DNA from 3 places in the Mesorhizobium sp. WSM4308 genome. Region 1 is predicted to be linked to each of the others. Evidence: riboswitches for the same ligand, from Rfam matches in the RefSeq annotation. Region 1 holds a riboswitch; each other region holds the start of a gene.
The links. Region 1 has a riboswitch for cobalamin ahead of CK227_RS03325 (aromatic ring-hydroxylating dioxygenase subunit alpha). Riboswitches for the same ligand answer to the same signal wherever they lie in the genome.

Region 1 (5,872 bases):
TATGTCACCCACGACCAGGTCGAGGCGATGACGCTGGCCGACCGCATCGTGGTGCTGAAGGACGGCCATGTCGAACAGGTCGGCACGCCGATGGACCTTTACAAGAAACCCGGCAATCTGTTCGTCGCCCAGTTCATCGGCTCACCGGCCATGAACATCCTGCCGGCAACCATCGACAAGACCGGCAACCCGACCGTCGTCAGCCATGTCGGCGGCCGCAAGGCGGCGGTGCCGATCACCACGCCGGCCTCGGCCAAGGGCGCGGCGGTCAGTTTCGGCGTGCGGCCGGAAGACCTGATGATCGCCAGCGGCGCGGACTATCTGTTCGAGGGAACGGTCGACTATGTCGAGCAGCTCGGCGAGGTCCAGCTGGTCTATGTCGATATCGGCCGCGCCGACCTGCCGCTGGTGACCAAACTGCCGGGCAATGTCGAGGTCAAGCGCGGTTCGACATTGCGGCTGAGCGCCAATGCCGAGGACCTGCATATCTTCGATGCGGACGGACATTCCTTCGCGCTGCAAAAGCCGGAAGCAAAAGCGGCTTGAGGCCGCCGGTCCTGCTGGGTCAAGGCAACAAAAAAGGGCGGCGGGCCAGGCCCGCCGCTCTTTTTTGGAAATCAGCTACGGCTGTTAACGGCCGAAGAGGTTGCGGTCGCTGCCCTGAGGAGCGGACTTCTGCGCGTCGCCCGACGAATTGAGCAGCTTGTAGACAGGCGAGCCGCTCTCGCGGATCGAAGCCGTACGCGAGTTGTCAATCGAAGTTGCGGCGGGCGAAGTCACGGCGGGCTGGTTGGCGCCATTGGAACCAAAATTGTCGCTGCCCGCGAAAGCGCTGCCGGAGATGGCCAGAACGGCGGCGGCAGCAAGGATGATCTTGTTCATGTTAGTCTCCTGAATTTCTGGATTTCACGGGAATGGCCGGCATCGCCGCCATTCCCGTAAACCGGCATTACTTGCCGAAGAGGTTGCGGTCAGCGCCCTGCTGAGCAGGCAGCTGGGTGGCCGGAGCCGACTTGTCGACCGAAGCCGTGTAGGAATGGTCGGCCGCAGCGGCCGACTGGTTGGCACCGTTGGAACCGTAGTTGTCGCTGCCAGCGAAGGCGCTGCCGGAAATGGCCAGGACGGCGGCGGCAGCAAGGATGATCTTGCTCATGTTAGTCTCCTGAATTTCTCAAGGTCGGCCAGAGCGGCGGGCGAAAAGCCCGCTGTCGGCCGGGATCTGTTGTTAGTTGTTGCCGAAGAGGTTGCGATCGGCGCCCTGGGCAGGCGTCTGAGCAGCCGGCTCCGACTTGTTGGTCGAAGCGGTGTACGAGCTGTCGACAGCCGTGGCTGCGGCGGCATTCGAACCATAGTGGTCGCTACCAGCAAAGGCGCTGCCGGAAATAGCCAGAAGGGCGGCGGCAGTGAGAACAATCTTTTTCATTTTTGGTACTCCAGTATTTTTTCCGTCCGTCTAGCGGCGTGTCTTGGGATTGAAATCGCGTCGTTCGGACAGGCCCGATGTGGGAAAGCCAGTTCGCCGTTTCCAATCACGAAGTTGTTCCGTGTGGACCAAGAATCCACCACTTGAAATTGTGCCAGGGCTTCCGAGCCATGCATTTTTCTTGTTGATATCAACCACTTAGTAAACGCCAGCCGCAAGGTCACAGACTGTATCGGAGGTCCATCGTTCACACCGTCCTGCACGCACCGTCAACAGAAACGAACCGTTCGGTTCGATTTTAGAGTCTGCTAATAGTCACTTTTCGAAACCGTTAACCTCTTTTGCCCCAGTTCCGGGTCGATTTTGACAGCCGGCACAGCTATCGGCGGAGGCGATTTTCGTGACCGCTGCCCGTGACCTGATCGTTGCGCATGCGTGTCGCGCCGCATGGATACGATGTCGCTTTCATGCCGATGTCGCAAACGCTGTCGTGATTAGATCATGTCATCTCAGGTGCCGCTTCGTGACGACGGGGCGGAGAATTGGGAAGCCGGTCAAAATCCGGCGCTGCCCCCGCAACGGTGGTGGAGTTCAAGTCGCAACGGGAGACCACTGGGCAAAAGCCTGGGAAGGTGTCGCGACCGTCCGCAAGGACACTCCAGAGCCCGGAAACCAGCCCGAGATTTTTGAACTCGACTGATCGCGGTGGGCGGTCAAGAGGCGGATCGCGCGTGCCCGGCTTTCGCCGAGCTGCGTCTCATCCTTCCTCAATCACCACCAGTTCAGTCCTTGAAGTATGAGGACAGGACATGGATGCGCGCAACGATATGCTGAGGCTGTTGAATGGCCGCAGAGAGGGCTTCTCGCTCGAGCAGCCCTTCTATACCGATCCCGATTTCTTCAAGCTCGACATGGAGCTGATCTGGTATCGCGACTGGCTGTTCGTCGGCCATGATTGCGAACTGCCCAAGCCCGGCAGCTTCATCACCGTACAGATCGGCGACTACCCTGTCGTGCTGGTGCGCGATCAGCAGGGCAAGATCAACGCCTTCCATAATTCCTGCCGCCACCGCGGCAGCCGCGTCTGCAACACCGACAAGGGCATGGCCGCCAAGCTGGTCTGCCCCTATCACCAATGGACCTATGAGTTGGACGGAAGGCTGCTGTTTGCCCGCCAGATGGCAGACGGCTTCGACAAAAGCCAGTTCGGCCTGAAGCCGGTCGCCTGCGAAAGCGTGGCCGGCTATATCTTCATCTGCCTGGCCAAGGAACCCGCCGACTTCGCGCCGATGCGGGCGATGATCGAACCCTATCTCAAGCCGCACCGGCTCAGCGAAGCAAAGATCGCCTTCGAGAGCACGATCGTCGAGAAGGGCAACTGGAAGCTCGTCTGGGAAAACAACCGCGAGTGCTATCATTGCGCCGGCAATCACCCGGAACTGTGCAAGACCTTCCCGGAAGCCCCGACGGTGACCGGCGTGCAAGGCGCCGACAGAGATCCGGAAATGCTGGCACACTGGGCCAAATGCGAGGCGGCCGGGCTGCCGAGCAAGTTCCGCATCGATCCGGCCGGGCAATACCGCGCCACCCGCGCGCCGCTGCTGCGCGATGCGGTCAGCTACACGATGACGGGCAAGCGGGCGGTGAAGAAGAACCTGTCCGACAGCGTCTCGGCCGACCGCATCGGCTCCTTGCTGCTCTATCACTATCCGACGACGTGGAACCACATCCTCGGCGACCATGCCGTCACCTTCCGCGTGGTGCCGATCAGCGCCACGGAAACCGCGGTGACGACCAAATGGCTGGTGCACAAGGACGCAGTCGAGGGCGTCGACTACGATCTTGCCGAACTCACCCATGTCTGGACCGAGACCAACGACCAGGATCGCCGCATCGTCGAGGAAAACGCCTTCGGCATTCTGTCGCCGGCCTATGAGCCCGGCCCCTATTCGGAGCTGCACGAGGGCGGCGTGATCCAGTTTGTCGAATGGTACGCGTCCTTCATCGGCCCACGGCTTGCCGAAGACGGCCGGCCGGCTTTGCGCAGTGTCGCCTGAGAGGTTTGGGGATGAACGCGATGACGGATCTTGGCCTCTATCGCCATCTCGATCAGATGGCGCCCTGGAACGACAGGCTGCAGGTGCTGGAAGTGATCGGCGTCAGCGACGAGGCGCCTGACGTCAAGACCTTCACCTTCCGCTCCGACAACCAGACCTGGTTCCGCTACAAGCCGGGCCAGTTCGTGACGCTGGAACTGCCGACGTCGGACGGACCGCTGATGCGCACCTATACGCTGTCGTCGTCGCCGTCACGGCCGTTCTCGATCGCGGTGACGGTGAAGGCGCAGGCCGGCAGCATCGGCACACGCTGGATGTTCGAACACCTTGTGCCCGGATCGCACGTCAAGGCCTATGGGCCGAGCGGCGACTTTTCGCTGCACAGCCACCCGGCGGCCAAATATCTGTTCATCTCGGCCGGTTCCGGCGTGACGCCGATGATGTCGATGCTGCGTTGGCTGAACGATTGCGCGCCATGGACCGATGTCGGCTTCGTCAACTGCGCGCGGCGCGCCGAAGAGATCATCTTCCGCAAGGAACTCGAACTGCTCGGCGGCCATATGCCGGGCCTGTCGCTCGGCTTCATGATCGAGGAGCGGTCGAGCCGCGAGGGCTGGTATGGCCATATGGGCCGCATCGACGCGATCCGGCTGCCGCTGCTGGCGCCCGATTTCCGCGAACGCGAGATCTTCTGCTGCGGTCCGGATCCTTTCATGCGCGCCGTGCGCGGCATGCTTGAAGCCGCCGGCTTCGACATGACGAAATACCATCAGGAGAGCTTTGCCGCCCCCGCGGTTGAGGAAGTCCCGGCGCCGTTCGCATCGCCTGGGGAAGACGTTGCCGTTCCTATCGAGGCAACCCCGATCCGCTTCGCGCTTTCGGATGTCGATGCCGAGTGCATCGCCGGCCAGACCGTGCTGCAGACGGCGCGTTCCTCGGGTGTGCGGATCCCCGCGGCCTGCGAATTCGGCCTGTGCGGAACCTGCAAGGTGAAGAAAGTCTCCGGCGCCGTCGAGATGAGCCACAATGGCGGCATCCTCGATCACGAGATAGATGACGGCTTCATCCTCGCCTGCTGCTCGAAGCCGCTTTCGGCTCTCGAAATCGAGGCGTGACAGCGTCGGGCGGCCCCGGCGCGGCAGCCTTGCCAAGCAGTTGCGGCTGTTTCCAAGACCCTGGCGACCTCGGTAGGGCGCGCGTCAGGATCGGCTTATAAGGCGTTCTCGTTCGGCTTCGTCACCCGCCGCAGCGTCAGATTGATCCTGCCGCCGTTCTTGAGCAGCGCCGAGGTCGAGGGATAGATGCGGTCGACGCCGTGGAAGGCGAGACGGCCCTCGCCGCCGAGCACGACGACGTCGCCGCTCTTCAGCCTGAACGATTTGGTGGCGCCGTCGCGCGTCGTCTGGCCGACCCTGAACAGGCAATCGTCGCCCAGCGAGACAGAGACGACAGGCGCCGAGAAATCGGCCTCGTCGCGGTCCTGGTGCAGGCCCATCTTCGCGTCGGCCGTGTAGAAATTGATAAGACAGGCCTCCGGCGGATTCGGATAGCCCGACACCTGCCGCCAAAGATCGAGCAGGCCCTCTGGGATCGGCGGCCATGGCTCTCCGGTCAGCGGATGCGTCGGCTGGTAGCGATAGCCGCGCTCCTTGTCGGTGACCCAGCCGAGCAGGCCGCAATTGGTCATGCGCACGCTCATCTCCTTGCCGGTGCGCGGCATGGCAGGGACGAACAGCGGGGCCTGCTGGACGATGCCTCTCACCTCTTCGACCAGCGCCTCCTGAACAGCGCGGGAGAGATGGGCCGGCATGTGACGGACGCCTTTGGGCAAAACGAGCATGAGGTCGGTGATAATCCGGTTGCTGCTTTGACCTTGAAGAATGCCACACGGAGGCGCTGACAACGACCCGAAAACGTTCTGGCAGACGGATCAGTCGTCGCCGACGCGGCCGCGCAGCTTCTTGATCGTGCCGCGTCCAGCCTTGCTCTTCAGCCGCCGCTCCACCGCGCCTTTCGAAGGGCGCGTCTTCTTGCGGGGTGGCGGCGGCGGTTCGGCTGCCTTGGCGACAAGCGCCGTGAGCCTCGCCCGGGCGTCCGCCCGGTTCTGCTCCTGGGTGCGGAAGCGCCCGGCCTCGATGACGATGACGCCGTCCTTGGTGGCGCGCTGGCCGGCAAGCTTGATCGTGCGGGCACGCACGCGTTCCGACAGGCCGGCCGCGCCGGCCGCGTCGAAGCGCAGTTGCACGGCGGTTGCCACCTTGTTGACGTTCTGGCCACCCGGCCCCGACGAGCGGATGAAATCCTCGTGCAGGTCACCGGGATGGATCACGGCTTCGCCCGATATGATGATGTCGTCGTCGATCGGCATGCCGCAGTCATGGCGCGGCGGCGG
Region 2 (5,872 bases), on a different contig from region 1:
TGGCACGGCCGCAGGTCGAGTTGATCCCGTGCTGGATCGAGAACATGTCGCGCGTGCTGCCCAAGGGCCAGTTCCTGCCGGTCCCGCTTTTATGCCGCGTCGTCTTCGGCGCGCCGGTGGCGATTGCCCCCGGCGAAGAGCGGCGCGCCTTTCTCGAGCGAGCCCACGCCACGCTTCTGGCGCTCAACCCGCGTCCCGAACGAGACGATTGATGCGCCACGACATCTCCATCCTGATCATCGGCCTGCTGGCGGTGCTGACGACCGCCAGCATCGTGGCCGCGATACTTTCGGCACGGGCGCCGAAGCCACTCAGCTCGACTCTGGTCAATCTCACCCAGCGTATCAATGCCTGGTGGGTGATGGTCGCACTGATGACGGTCGCCTTCTTCTTCGGCCGGTACGGCCTAACCATCCTGTTCGCGCTGATTTCCTTCGCCTCGCTGCGCGAATTCGTGACGCTGACGCACACGAGCCGGAGCGACCATTGGGTGCTGCTCGGCATGTTCGGTATCATCATCCCGTTTCAGTACTGGCTGGTCTGGACCGCCTGGTACGGGCTCTTCGTCATCTTCATTCCGGTCTATTGCTTCCTGCTGATGCCGGCCATCACCGCGTTGCATGGCGACACCGAACGCTTTCTCGAGCGGATCGCCGCGCAGCAATGGGCGGTGATGATCTCCGTCTATTGCGTCAGCCATGTTCCAGCGCTGCTGACGCTCGACGTGCCGGGCTTCGAAGGCCGCAATTTGTTGCTGATCGCCTTCCTGGTCATCGTCGTGCAAGGCAGCGACGTGCTGCAATACATCTTCGGCAAGCTGTTCGGAAAACACCGGTTTTCGCCGACCGTATCGCCGTCGAAAACCTGGGAGGGCCTGATCGGCGGAGTGGTGTCGGCGAGCCTGCTCGGCGCTCTGCTGTCGTTCGTGACGCCATTCACGCCCCTGCAGGCGGCGTGTGTCGCCTTCGTCGTCTGTTCGATGGGGTTTCTGGGAGGGCTGGTCGCCTCGGCCATCAAGCGCGACCAGGGCGTCAAGGACTGGGGCCATCTGATAGAAGGCCATGGCGGCATGATGGACCGTACCGACAGCCTGATCTTCGCTGCCCCCATCTTCTTTCACATCGTGCGCTATTTCTGGACGGTCTGAGACGGCAAGCCCTGGCCTCTTTGTTTTAACGCAATTCCGGACGGAAAACCGCTTCACACTTTTCCTGGAATTGCTCTTGCGGTCAGAGCCGGTTTCTCACGACCAGCGTGACGACGAAGAGGGCGCCGAGCGAGCTGGTGATGATGCCGATCGGCAGTTCCTGCGGCGGCAGCAGGGTCCGCGCCAGAAGATCGCTTGCCAGCAATAGCACCGCCCCGAACAGCGCACAGCTGGCGATCAGGCGCAGATGCAAGGGACCGGCCAACGGCCGCGACAGATGCGGGATCATAAGCCCGACAAAGCCGATGACGCCGGCAACCGAGACGAGAATTGCCGTCGAAAAGGCGGCGACGAGAAACGTCGCCCTGCGCATCCGCGCCACCGGCACGCCAAGGCTTTCGGCGGCACTTTCACCCGCAAGGAAGGCGTCCAGCCTGCGGTGGTTCCACACCCCGTAGGCTGCAATCGTGCCGGCGCCCAAGGCGCCTAGCCAGACATTGTCCCAGCGCGCCAGCCCGAGCCCGCCCATCGTCCAGAACAGCACCGAGTGGGCGGCGCGCTGGTCGCCGGCAAAAACTAGATAGTTGGTCAAGGCCGTGAACAGGAAGGAAACGGCAAGGCCGGCGAGGATCAGCCGTTCGGGCCCCTGCCCCCTCACCCGCGCGACCAGCAGCAGGACGATGCAGGCGGCCAGTATGCCGCCGGTGAAGGCAGCGACCGGCAAGGTCCAGATGCCGAAAGTGTCACCAAAGACGGTGATGACGGAAACGGCACCGGCCGCCGCCCCCGACGACAGGCCGAACAGGAAGGGATCGGCAAGATCGTTGCGGGTCACCGTCTGCAGCAACGCGCCTGTTATGCCGAGGCCGCCGCCGACACAGACCGCCAGGATCGTGCGCGGCAGCCTGAGATCGACGACGATCTTGCCGGCCGGGCCAGACACCTGGTGTTCGTTCAATCCGACGGCCTGGCCAAGCGAGGCGATGACGTCGGTGAGTGGGATCAGCGTCGAACCATAGGCGATCGACAGCAGCACGAGGGCGACGATCGCCATCGTGCCCGCCACCATCGCTAGCGCGAATGCCTTGTGTCCCGAAAGCGCGCCGGATTTATGCCCAGGGGCAACAAGCATCAGAACGCTTCCGGATGCATCGCCCTGGCGATCTTGCCGATCGCCTCGATGTTTGCCGGCCCGGGCGTCAGTTCGGCATAGCGCAGCGCCACGAAGCGCTCGTTCTTGACCGCGTCCGTCTCCTTCATCGCCGGGTGCGCCTTCAAGAAATCGAGCAGTTTCTTGTAGCCGCCGCCATCCTGGTAATCGAGCAGGATGAGGAACTGCGGATTGCGCGACGCCACGGTTTCCCAGTCCGTGTTGCCCCAGCTGGTGTCCATGTCGGCCATGATGTTGTCCCCACCCGCGGCCGCGATCATGGCGCTCGGAATGGCGAATTTGCCTGATGTGAACGGCTTGTCCTCGCCGGAATCATAGAGGAATACTCGCGTCCCCTTGCGGTCGCCAACCTTGGCGATGATTTCCGCGAGTTGCGCCTTCCAGCCGGAGACAAGCTTCTCCGCGTCCGCGTCCTTGCCGAAGATCTTGCCCAGCTTTTCGACATCGCCATAGAGCAGGTCCATCGAGGCGGCCGGACGGTTCTTGTCGAGATGGACGCAGCTTTCGGTCAGCACCAGCGTCTTGATGCCGTGCGGGGCGAGCGTGTCGGGCGTCACGTCGCCACCCGGCTTCATGCCATAGTACCAGCCGGCGAAGAAGAAATCGGGCTCGACGGCGACGAGGTTTTCGAGCGTCGGGTATTTGGGCGCCAGTTCCGGGATGGAACCCTGCTCGGCCTTGAACTCGGGGCCGACTTTGTACCATCCGGTGATGCCGGTCAGGCCGACGATCGACGGCTGCAGCTTCAGCGCGAAGGCCATTTCGGCCATGTTGAGATCATGGATGACGGCGCGCTTGGGCGGCGCGTCGAAGGTCAGCGGCTTGCCGCAGCTGTCGACGGTGACCGGGAAGGCGAAGGCTGCCGGGGCCAGCAGCAAGAAGACGAGCGCCAGGGCGAGGCGTTTCACGGATTTTGCTCCTTGGCTGAACAGTGTCGGATGAGGGATGGGCTCGATCAGGATGGCGGCGCGGCGCGGTTCGGAACATCGAACACCGTGAGTTCGCGGTCTTCGGTCGGATGGCGCAGGCGAAACACGTCGACGCCGAAAATCTCGCGGATCAGCTTTTGCGTCAGCGCTTCGCGGGGTGCCGCCAGCGCATGCAGCCGCGCCTCGTTCATCACCGCGACCCTGGTGGCGAAGGGCGCCACCAGAGCCAGATCGTGCAGCACGGCGATCACCGTCATGCCGAAGCCGGCCACGAGCTCGAGCAGCTCGCCGCGGGCGCGCGGATCGAGATGGTTGGTCGGCTCGTCGAGGAACAGCACTTTCGGTTGCTGCGCGATGGCGCGCGCCAGTTGGGCGCGCTGGCGTTCGCCGCCCGACAGCGAGCCGATGGTGCGGCCAAGCAGCGGCAACAGGCCGGTCCGGCGCAACGCGTCGACGACGATGTCGCGCTCCTCGCTCCTGCGTCTCAGGCCGGCATGCGGGACGCGGCCGAGCTCGACATAGTCGATCACCGCCAGCCGCGGGTCCGGCTGGTCGGTCTGGCCGACGACGGCGATATGCAGGGCCCGCTCGGCGGTCGCGATACGGTCCAGGCGGCGCCCGCCAAGCTTCACCTCGCCCGCACTTGGCCTGAGCATGCCCGACAGCATGCGCAGCAGCGTGGTCTTGCCGGCGCCATTGGGGCCGATGATGGCAAGGCGATCGCCCGAGGCCACCGACAGGCTGACGGTGTGGACCAGATGCCGGCCATTGACCATGGCGCTGAGGTCGCGCGCTTCGAGGAGTGGCATTGTCATCGGCTGTTGCCCGGAAACTTGGCCGGCCCGGGAATGCGGGCCAGTGTCTTGCCGGCCAGTCGCGGCGGACGTTGTCCGGAATTGCACCAGCCGTCGGCGAGCGAGGCGTAAAGTCGGGCAAATCGCAGGAGATCGCCGGCGTCGGCCTCGGCGTCGATGGAGCCGAAGAGATAGGAGGCCTTGCCCGGCGCCTGGAAGGCCACCGTCAGCGGCCGCGCGCAGCCCGCCATGCATTCGACGCCTTCGACCGTGAAGCCATGCGCCACGGCGGGTTCATGGCAGGCTGCGAGCCGGGAGCGCAAATCCACGCAGAGGCTTTCGCCCGACCTGATGCCGGTCGGAACGTCGCGGCAAAGCGTGCACACGATGATACGATGATCGATGGCGCCGTCCAACTTTCCGTCACTTTCAAAACTGGCGACGGAAGGATGTTGGCGAGCCGGCCGACAAGACCGACGTCCACGCCTCCTCCCGGCACACCCCGTCCGGTCAACTCAGTTGATGGCAGGTCTCCTGGCTCGCGGGTCTCGGCGCAATCCAGCCTTCCCAGCCTTGCCGGCCAGTGGCATGTCGGATCTTGCTCACCGCTTACAGTTGCGGGGGCAGCCACGGCCTCGACCTTTTGAGGTCTCACCGTGTTCCCTTTTCACCCCTTGCCTTTCGGCGCGGGGACCATCAGGCACCCACCGTAGATTTCCGTCGATCGCATCGCAATGAGTTTTTTGCGACGCCGTCGCCACATGCTCCATATGTAATAACATTACGTTTGAAGCGATGTTTCGCGGCGATGTCAACCCCTGTCGTCGCGCAATGCGGCTTCGGCGCGGCTGCGGTTATTCAGCCGCGAGCGGTCACCAGGCAGCAGGCATGACACCTGGCCGCGGTCGCCGAGGAACCGGCCTATAGCTTTCTGAAAAAGCCTGACAGAATATTCGGACCCGCTTCGCCCGGCCGCAGTCTGATCCCGTCTTCAAAGCAATTCAGCGTCACGCATTCGAAGCCGTAATGCGCGAGGAGCGCCACCAGCGAGTCACGGTCGAAATGGTGCAGGTGCTCGTTGGGCAGACGCATGCGCCACGCCCGGAACCACGCTTCGCCGTCGGCGCCGAGTTCACGCCAGCGGCAGTAAGGGACGGCGATGGCCAAGTGGCGGGTCTGAAGGCGGGCGAGGAAACCCAGATCCGGAATGTGCTCGAGCACGTCGAACATGGCGACCAGATCCCACGAGCCGGCGAGCGCCTCGTCCCAATCGACAAAGCGGACGCCCTCGGGCAGCGGAAATCTGGTGATGTCGCAGCCGGCACAGTCGGCAACCCCGGTAATTTTGGCGGCCTCGACAAAGGTGCCGGTGCCATAGCCAATCTCCAGCACGGACCGCGGTAGTTCACCGGTGATCCCCAGCACCCAGCCAAGCCGCTGATAGCCGAGCTTGATGGTCCGGTCGCTCAGATCCTCGTAATAGGAAATGTGCTGCTTGTCGTATTTGATCGGTGTGACGTCGATCTGGTGAATCACGCCAAACCGGTCGGCCTCGTAATTATCCAGCATTCGCGCCCCCTTGGGATTACGGATCCTTACATGACGGGGCTAAACGCAAAGTAAGCGACTGGGGTGGCGGGCCGAAGCTGGCACGAGCACGACCAGATCTAGCAATAGCAAAAAAGCAAAGCCCCGCGCGGGGCCTTGCTGTCTCAACCTCAGCGCCGAGCTCTAATCGCCCCTCACTTCCCCATCAACTGCTTGGCATTCTCCGCCGTGATCGCCGTCGTCTCGACCGTTACCGTCGGCTCCACCGAGGTCGAGCAGTCGA
Region 3 (5,872 bases), on a different contig from region 1:
CGACGCGGTCGCAGCCGCGCACCACCGAATAGGAATAGTGGTAGTAGCCGCCGCCATTGGCGCAGGAGCCCATCGAGATGACGTAGCGCGGCTCGGGCATCTGGTCGTAGACCTTGCGCAGCGCCGGCGCCATCTTGTTGGTCAGCGTGCCGGCGACGATCATGATGTCGGACTGGCGCGGCGACGCGCGCGGCGCGACACCGAAGCGCTCCGAGTCATAGCGCGGCATCGAGGTGTGGATCATCTCGACTGCGCAGCATGCCAGACCGAAGGTCATGAACATCAGCGAGCCGCTGCGCGCCCAGGTGATCAGCGCCTCGGTCGAGGTGACCAGGAACCCCTTGTCGGCGAGCTCATTGTTGATTTCGAGGAAGAAGGGATCGTCCTCCCCCACCGGCCGACCGGTGTTGGGATCGATGATGCCCTTCGGCTTCGGCGCGACGAGGGTGCCTGAACTGTCGTTCAATCCCATTCCAGCGCTCCTTTTTTCCATTCATAGGCAAAGCCGATGGTCAGCACTGCCAAAAACACCATCATCGACCAGAAACCGAGCATGCCGATCTTCGAGAAGGACACGGCCCAGGGAAACAGGAAGGCCACCTCCAGATCGAAGATGATGAACAGGATCGACACCAGGTAGAAGCGGATGTCGAATTTCATGCGGGCATCGTCGAACGAGTTGAAACCGCACTCGTAGGCGGAAAGCTTTTCGGGATCGGGATTGCGGTAGGCCACCAGGAACGGTGCGGCCAGCAGCGCCAGGCCGACGACCAGCGCCACGCCGATGAACAGGACGATGGGCAGGTACGAACTGAGAAGTGCGTTCATGCAGCGGCTTTCCGTTGGCGCCAATCCACTTTGATTACAGCACCGGACCTTAATGCGGAAGCGTGACAGATTAACCGCTGAACCGTTTTAAGGGGCCTATGCTGCAACGCGGCGAGGGTTAGCGCAGCACTTCCAGCGAAGCAAGTCAAACCTTGTTCAAAACGCCGGCCTGGACGGCATATCCGGAGAAACTGGTCCGATCCCCTCCTGTTTGATTTCCTTCGCCTTTTACTCCACTTTTCTCTCCTGACAGGGTTGCCGCAAAAACCCTGCTAGCATGGGCTGGAATCACCCGTCGGACCTCGGTCGAAACGCCCCTAGAGTGACAGTTGCATGAAGGAAAAGATCTCGCTTGCCGCCGCCCGGCGTATTGCGCTCGCCGCACAGGGATTTCTCGATCCCCGCCCAAATGGCACACCCGATCGCCGCCACTTTGCCCGTGTGCTCGCCCGCACCGGCCTGCTGCAGATCGATTCCGTCAGCGCGGTGGTACGCGCGCATTACATGCCGCTCTATTCGCGGCTCGGCCCCTACCCACTCGCTCTACTCGACAATGCCGCCGTGACGCGCAAGCGCACGGTCTTCGAATACTGGGCGCATGAGGCCTCGTTCCTGCCGGTCGAGACCTACCCGCTGATGCGCTGGCGCATGCAGCGCGCCGAGCAGGGCGACGAGATGTATCTGGGCCTGGCCAAATGGGGCCGCGAGCATGCCGCCTACATAGAAGAGATCTACCGCGAGGTCGTCGCGCGCGGCCCGATCGCGGCTTCGGCGCTGGAAGGCCAGAAAGGTTCGGGCGGCTGGTGGGGCTGGAGCCATGCCAAGCACGCCTTCGAATGGCTGTTCTGGGCCGGCCGCATCACCACGGCGCACCGCCGCGGCTTCGAGCGCTTCTATGATCTGCCCGAGCGCGTGCTGCCGCAGGCGATCCTCGACCTGCCCGTGCCGCCAGCCGAGGACGCGCACCGCGAATTGCTGCGCATTTCCGCCCGCGCCCATGGGGTGGCGACATCGGGCGATTTGCGCGACTATTTTCGGCTGTCGCCGGCCGACATGAAGGGCCGGCTGGAGGAACTGGTCGAGTTAGGTGAACTGCTGCCGGTGCGCGTCGAAGGCTGGGACAAGCCGGCCTACCTTCATAAGGACGCCCGCCTGCCCCGGAAGATCGAGGCCCGCGCCGTGCTGGCGCCGTTCGACCCGGTCGTCTTCGAGCGCTCGCGCTCGGAGCGGCTGTTCGATTTCCACTATCGCATCGAGATCTATACGCCGGCCGAGAAGCGCCAATACGGCTACTACGTCCTGCCTTTCCTGCTCGGCGACAGGATCGTCGCGCGCGTCGACCTCAAGGCCGACCGGCCTGCCAGCGTCCTGCGCGTCCACGCCGCCTACGCCGAGCCCAAGGCACCGCCCGAGACCGCCGCGCAGCTCTCCGAGGAACTGAAGCAGATGCAAGGCTGGCTCGGCCTCGAACGCATGGAAGTGACGCCTGCCGGCGATTTGGGCCTGGCGCTTGCCGACATCGCCATGTCGTAGCCGTGCGTTGACACCGCTGCCTGCAAAAGCCTAAATCCGCTCCAGACGGTCCCTTGCCCGCAACGGCAGGGGCTAAGAGGGAATGCGGTGAGAGGTGAAAAATCTCAAATCCGCGGCTGTCCCCGCAACTGTAAGCGACGAGCCAAGGCCGAAAGCCACTGGGATGTTCCCGGGAAGGCGGCACCCAAGGCGATAACCCGCGAGCCAGGAGACCTGCCGTCTGCGACAAAAGAATCCGATCGCCCGGCGGGTTTCCGGGCAAGGAGCCCGGTTTTTTGGACCAGAACGGCAGTTTTTCGGCTGGCACAGAGGACAATTCGTCCGCCGACGGCGAAGCCTTGGCCGGCGTCACGGTGATCGTCTGCGCCTCGTGCCGCGACGAGACTGGCTCCGACGCCCATCCCCGCGCCGGCGAACTCTTGGCTGACGACACACGCCGCGCCGCATCTGATGGAAACATCCGCATCCACACGGTCGAATGTCTCGGCAATTGCAAGCGCCGGCTGAGCGCCGCGATCCTGCGCGACGGCTGCTGGAGCTACGTCTTCGGCGACCTGACCGTGACCAGCGGCGCCGACCTCGTCGCCGGCGCCAAACTCTTCGCCACCTCGACGGACGGCCTCATTCCATGGCGCGGCCGGCCTGCTTCTCTTAAGCGCGGCCTCGTTGCCCGCATTCCTCCCCTCGACTTGTTGAAGGACTGATCATGAGCGCTTCCGTCACCCGCGTCCCCTGCACCGTCGTCACCGGCTTCCTCGGCGCCGGCAAGACGACGCTGGTTCGCCATCTCCTGGAGAACGCCGGCGGCAAGCGCATTGCGATCATCGTCAACGAGTTCGGCGACATCGGCATCGACGGCGAGATTTTGAAGGGCTGCGGCATCGACACCTGCCCGGAGGAAAACATCGTCGAACTGGCCAATGGCTGCATCTGCTGCACCGTGGCCGACGATTTCGTGCCCGCGCTCGACCAGATCCTGTCGCTGACGCCGAAGGTCGATCACATCCTGATCGAGACTTCGGGCCTCGCCCTGCCCAAGCCGCTGGTCCAGGCGTTCCAGTGGCCGACGGTGAAAAGCCGCGTGACCGTCGACGGCGTGATCGCTGTGGTCGATGGTCCCGCACTTGCCGAAGGCCGTGTCGCCAACGACATGGACGCCTTGCAGGCGCAGCGTGCGCAAGATGACAGCCTCGATCATGACGACCCGGTCGAGGAACTGTTCGAGGACCAGATCGCCTGCGCCGACCTGATCATCCTGTCGAAAAGCGATCTGATGGACGCCGCCGGCTCGGCCCGCGCCAACGCCATCATCGGCGAACACTCCGCCCGTGCCGTGAAGATTGTGCCGACCTCGCATGGCAAGGTCGATCCCTCCGTGCTGCTCGGGCTCGGTCTCGCCGTCGAGGACGACATCGAGAACCGTAAGTCGCATCATGACGGCGCGTTCGACCATGAGCATGACGACTTCGACACCTTCATCGTCGACATCCCCTCGATCGCCAATCCGGATGAGCTGGCACAGCGCGTCGCCGCCGCCGCCGAACAGGAAAACGTGCTGCGCGTGAAGGGCTTCGTCGAGGTCGGCGGCAAGCCGATGCGGCTCTTGCTGCAGGCGGTCGGCCCGCGCGTCAATCATTACTACGACCGCGCCTGGACCGCCGAGGACGACCGCCGTTCGCGCCTGGTCGTCATCGGCCTCAAGGGGCTGAACCGCCCGGCAATCGAGCGTATACTCGCCGGCTGATTTCAGACACGGGCCGCGATGCATATCCTCACCACGACCTCCGCCTCGCTCGACGATCTCGCCGAGCCGGTCGATCTGCGGCAGACGCCCGCGGATATCGTGGCCTTGTCCTTCACCGACAGCGACCTCGCGGGACTGGCGGCGGCCTGGAAGGCGGATGCCGCCCGCCTACCCTCGATGCGGCTGGCCGCCCTGCGCGACCTGCGCCACCCGATGTCCGTCGACCTCTGGATCGACAGCGTCGCCCGCCACGCCAAGATCATCCTGGTGCGCATCCTCGGCGGCTACGACTGGTGGCGCTATGGCTGCGACCAGCTGGCCTCGACCGCCCGCGAGCGCGGCATCAAGCTGGCGCTGCTGCCGGGCGAAAGCCATGACGAGGATATCAGGCTGATCGAAGCCTCGACGCTGCAGCGCCGGGAATTGGACGCCCTGCTCGGCTATTTCCGCGAGGGCGGCCCGGCCAATATGGGCGCGCTGGTCCAGAGGTTGGCCAGGCTGGCTGGGCAGGACGCGGCTGTGGTTGAGCCGGTGGCGGTGCCGAAGGCCGGCTACTACGAGCCAGGCCGCGGCGTCGTCCCCCTCCCCCTCGAGGGCGAGGGAAAGGTCGTGTCCATTCTCTTCTACCGCTCGATGCTTCTCGCCGCCGACGTCGCTCCGATCGACGCGCTTTTTGAAGCGCTGAGCGCGCGCGGCATAACCCCGGTTCCCATCTTCGTCTCCAGCTTGAAGGACCGGGCGTCACTCGCCTTCGTCGAAACCGCGCTGGCCTCTCTGAAACCCGCCGCCATCATCACCGCGACCGCCTTCGCCTCCGGTGCCGAACCCGGCATCGAAACCCTGTTCGACCGCGCCGGCGTGCCGGTCCTCCAGGTCATCGTCGCCACCACCCGCCGCGACGTCTGGGAAAGCAACCAGCGCGGCCTGGCACCCGCCGACCTCGCAATGCATGTCGTCCTGCCAGAGTTGGACGGCCGCATCCTCGCCGGCGCGATTTCCTTCAAGGGCGAAAGCGATGTCGATCCCGCGCTTGGCCACCGCGCCTTCGCCAACCGGCCGGAACCGGATCGTGTCGCGCAGGTGGCTGACCGCGTGGCAGCCTTTATCAAGTTGCAATACACGCCCCGCGCCGAACGCAAGCTGGCCATTCTGATCCCGGATTACCCAAGCGCTCCCGGCCGTACCGGCTATGCTGTCGGCCTCGACGTGCCGTCGAGCGTGTTGGCGATGCTGCATGACCTGAAGGAACAGGGCTATGCGGTTGAAGGGATCCCGCAATCGCCGCGCGAACTGCTGGATTTGCTGGAGCGGGGCGATGATGGGTTGGGGGTGGATGAGTATCTCGACCTTTCACGAGACCTGCCTGTCGAGGCAATGACTGCTGTTGAGGCGGCGTGGGGGAAAGCGGAAGACAAGACAGGTTTGCACGAGGCGCCCCCCTCTGTCCTGCCGGACATCTCCCCCACAAGGGGGGAGATTGAGCTGTTATCCGCGCTTTCGCCAATCTCAAACGTTGTAGAAAGGCTGCCGGCGCCGGAACTGCCGATCTCCCCCCAAGTGGGGGAGATGTCCGGCAGGACAGAGGGGGGCGCCTCGCGCCAACCTTCACAAACGACCTCAGCAAGCTTCCCCTTCCGCGCCGCCGCCTTCGGCAACATTACGGTCGCCCTCGCCCCAGACCGCGGCCGCTCCGCCGATCGCCGCGCCGACTACCACGATCCAACGCTGCCGCCGCGCCACGCCCTGATCGCCTTCGGCCTCTGGCTG

Region 2: another riboswitch for cobalamin. It lies ahead of CK227_RS19975 (DUF1636 family protein); the one in region 1 lies ahead of CK227_RS03325 (aromatic ring-hydroxylating dioxygenase subunit alpha).
Region 3: another riboswitch for cobalamin. It lies ahead of CK227_RS20850 (DUF1636 family protein); the one in region 1 lies ahead of CK227_RS03325 (aromatic ring-hydroxylating dioxygenase subunit alpha).

What each region holds. Positions count from the first base shown of each region.
Region 1 covers NZ_NSFW01000002.1:87,914-93,785, reverse strand. Annotated here, with positions in the region: gene ugpC (sn-glycerol-3-phosphate ABC transporter ATP-binding protein UgpC) at 1-546, shown strand, start outside; gene CK227_RS03340 (DUF680 domain-containing protein) at 631-882, opposite strand; gene CK227_RS03335 (DUF680 domain-containing protein) at 950-1,153, opposite strand; gene CK227_RS03330 (DUF680 domain-containing protein) at 1,226-1,423, opposite strand; cobalamin riboswitch at 1,918-2,119, shown strand; gene CK227_RS03325 (aromatic ring-hydroxylating dioxygenase subunit alpha) at 2,233-3,480, shown strand; gene CK227_RS03320 (hybrid-cluster NAD(P)-dependent oxidoreductase) at 3,501-4,595, shown strand; gene CK227_RS03315 (alpha-ketoglutarate-dependent dioxygenase AlkB) at 4,691-5,320, opposite strand; gene arfB (alternative ribosome rescue aminoacyl-tRNA hydrolase ArfB) at 5,411-5,848, opposite strand.
Region 2 covers NZ_NSFW01000010.1:145,031-150,902, reverse strand. Annotated here, with positions in the region: gene CK227_RS20000 (lysophospholipid acyltransferase family protein) at 1-212, shown strand, start outside; gene CK227_RS19995 (phosphatidate cytidylyltransferase) at 212-1,147, shown strand; gene CK227_RS19990 (iron ABC transporter permease) at 1,230-2,279, opposite strand; gene CK227_RS19985 (ABC transporter substrate-binding protein) at 2,279-3,226, opposite strand; gene CK227_RS19980 (ABC transporter ATP-binding protein) at 3,274-4,062, opposite strand; gene CK227_RS19975 (DUF1636 family protein) at 4,059-4,457, opposite strand; cobalamin riboswitch at 4,548-4,754, opposite strand; gene CK227_RS19970 (class I SAM-dependent methyltransferase) at 4,963-5,610, opposite strand; gene CK227_RS19965 (substrate-binding domain-containing protein) at 5,784-5,872, opposite strand, start outside.
Region 3 covers NZ_NSFW01000011.1:60,783-66,654, reverse strand. Annotated here, with positions in the region: gene CK227_RS20865 (NADH-quinone oxidoreductase subunit B) at 1-472, opposite strand, end outside; gene CK227_RS20860 (NADH-quinone oxidoreductase subunit A) at 463-828, opposite strand; gene CK227_RS20855 (winged helix-turn-helix domain-containing protein) at 1,162-2,361, shown strand; cobalamin riboswitch at 2,391-2,597, shown strand; gene CK227_RS20850 (DUF1636 family protein) at 2,637-3,065, shown strand; gene cobW (cobalamin biosynthesis protein CobW) at 3,068-4,105, shown strand; gene CK227_RS20840 (cobaltochelatase subunit CobN) at 4,124-5,872, shown strand, end outside.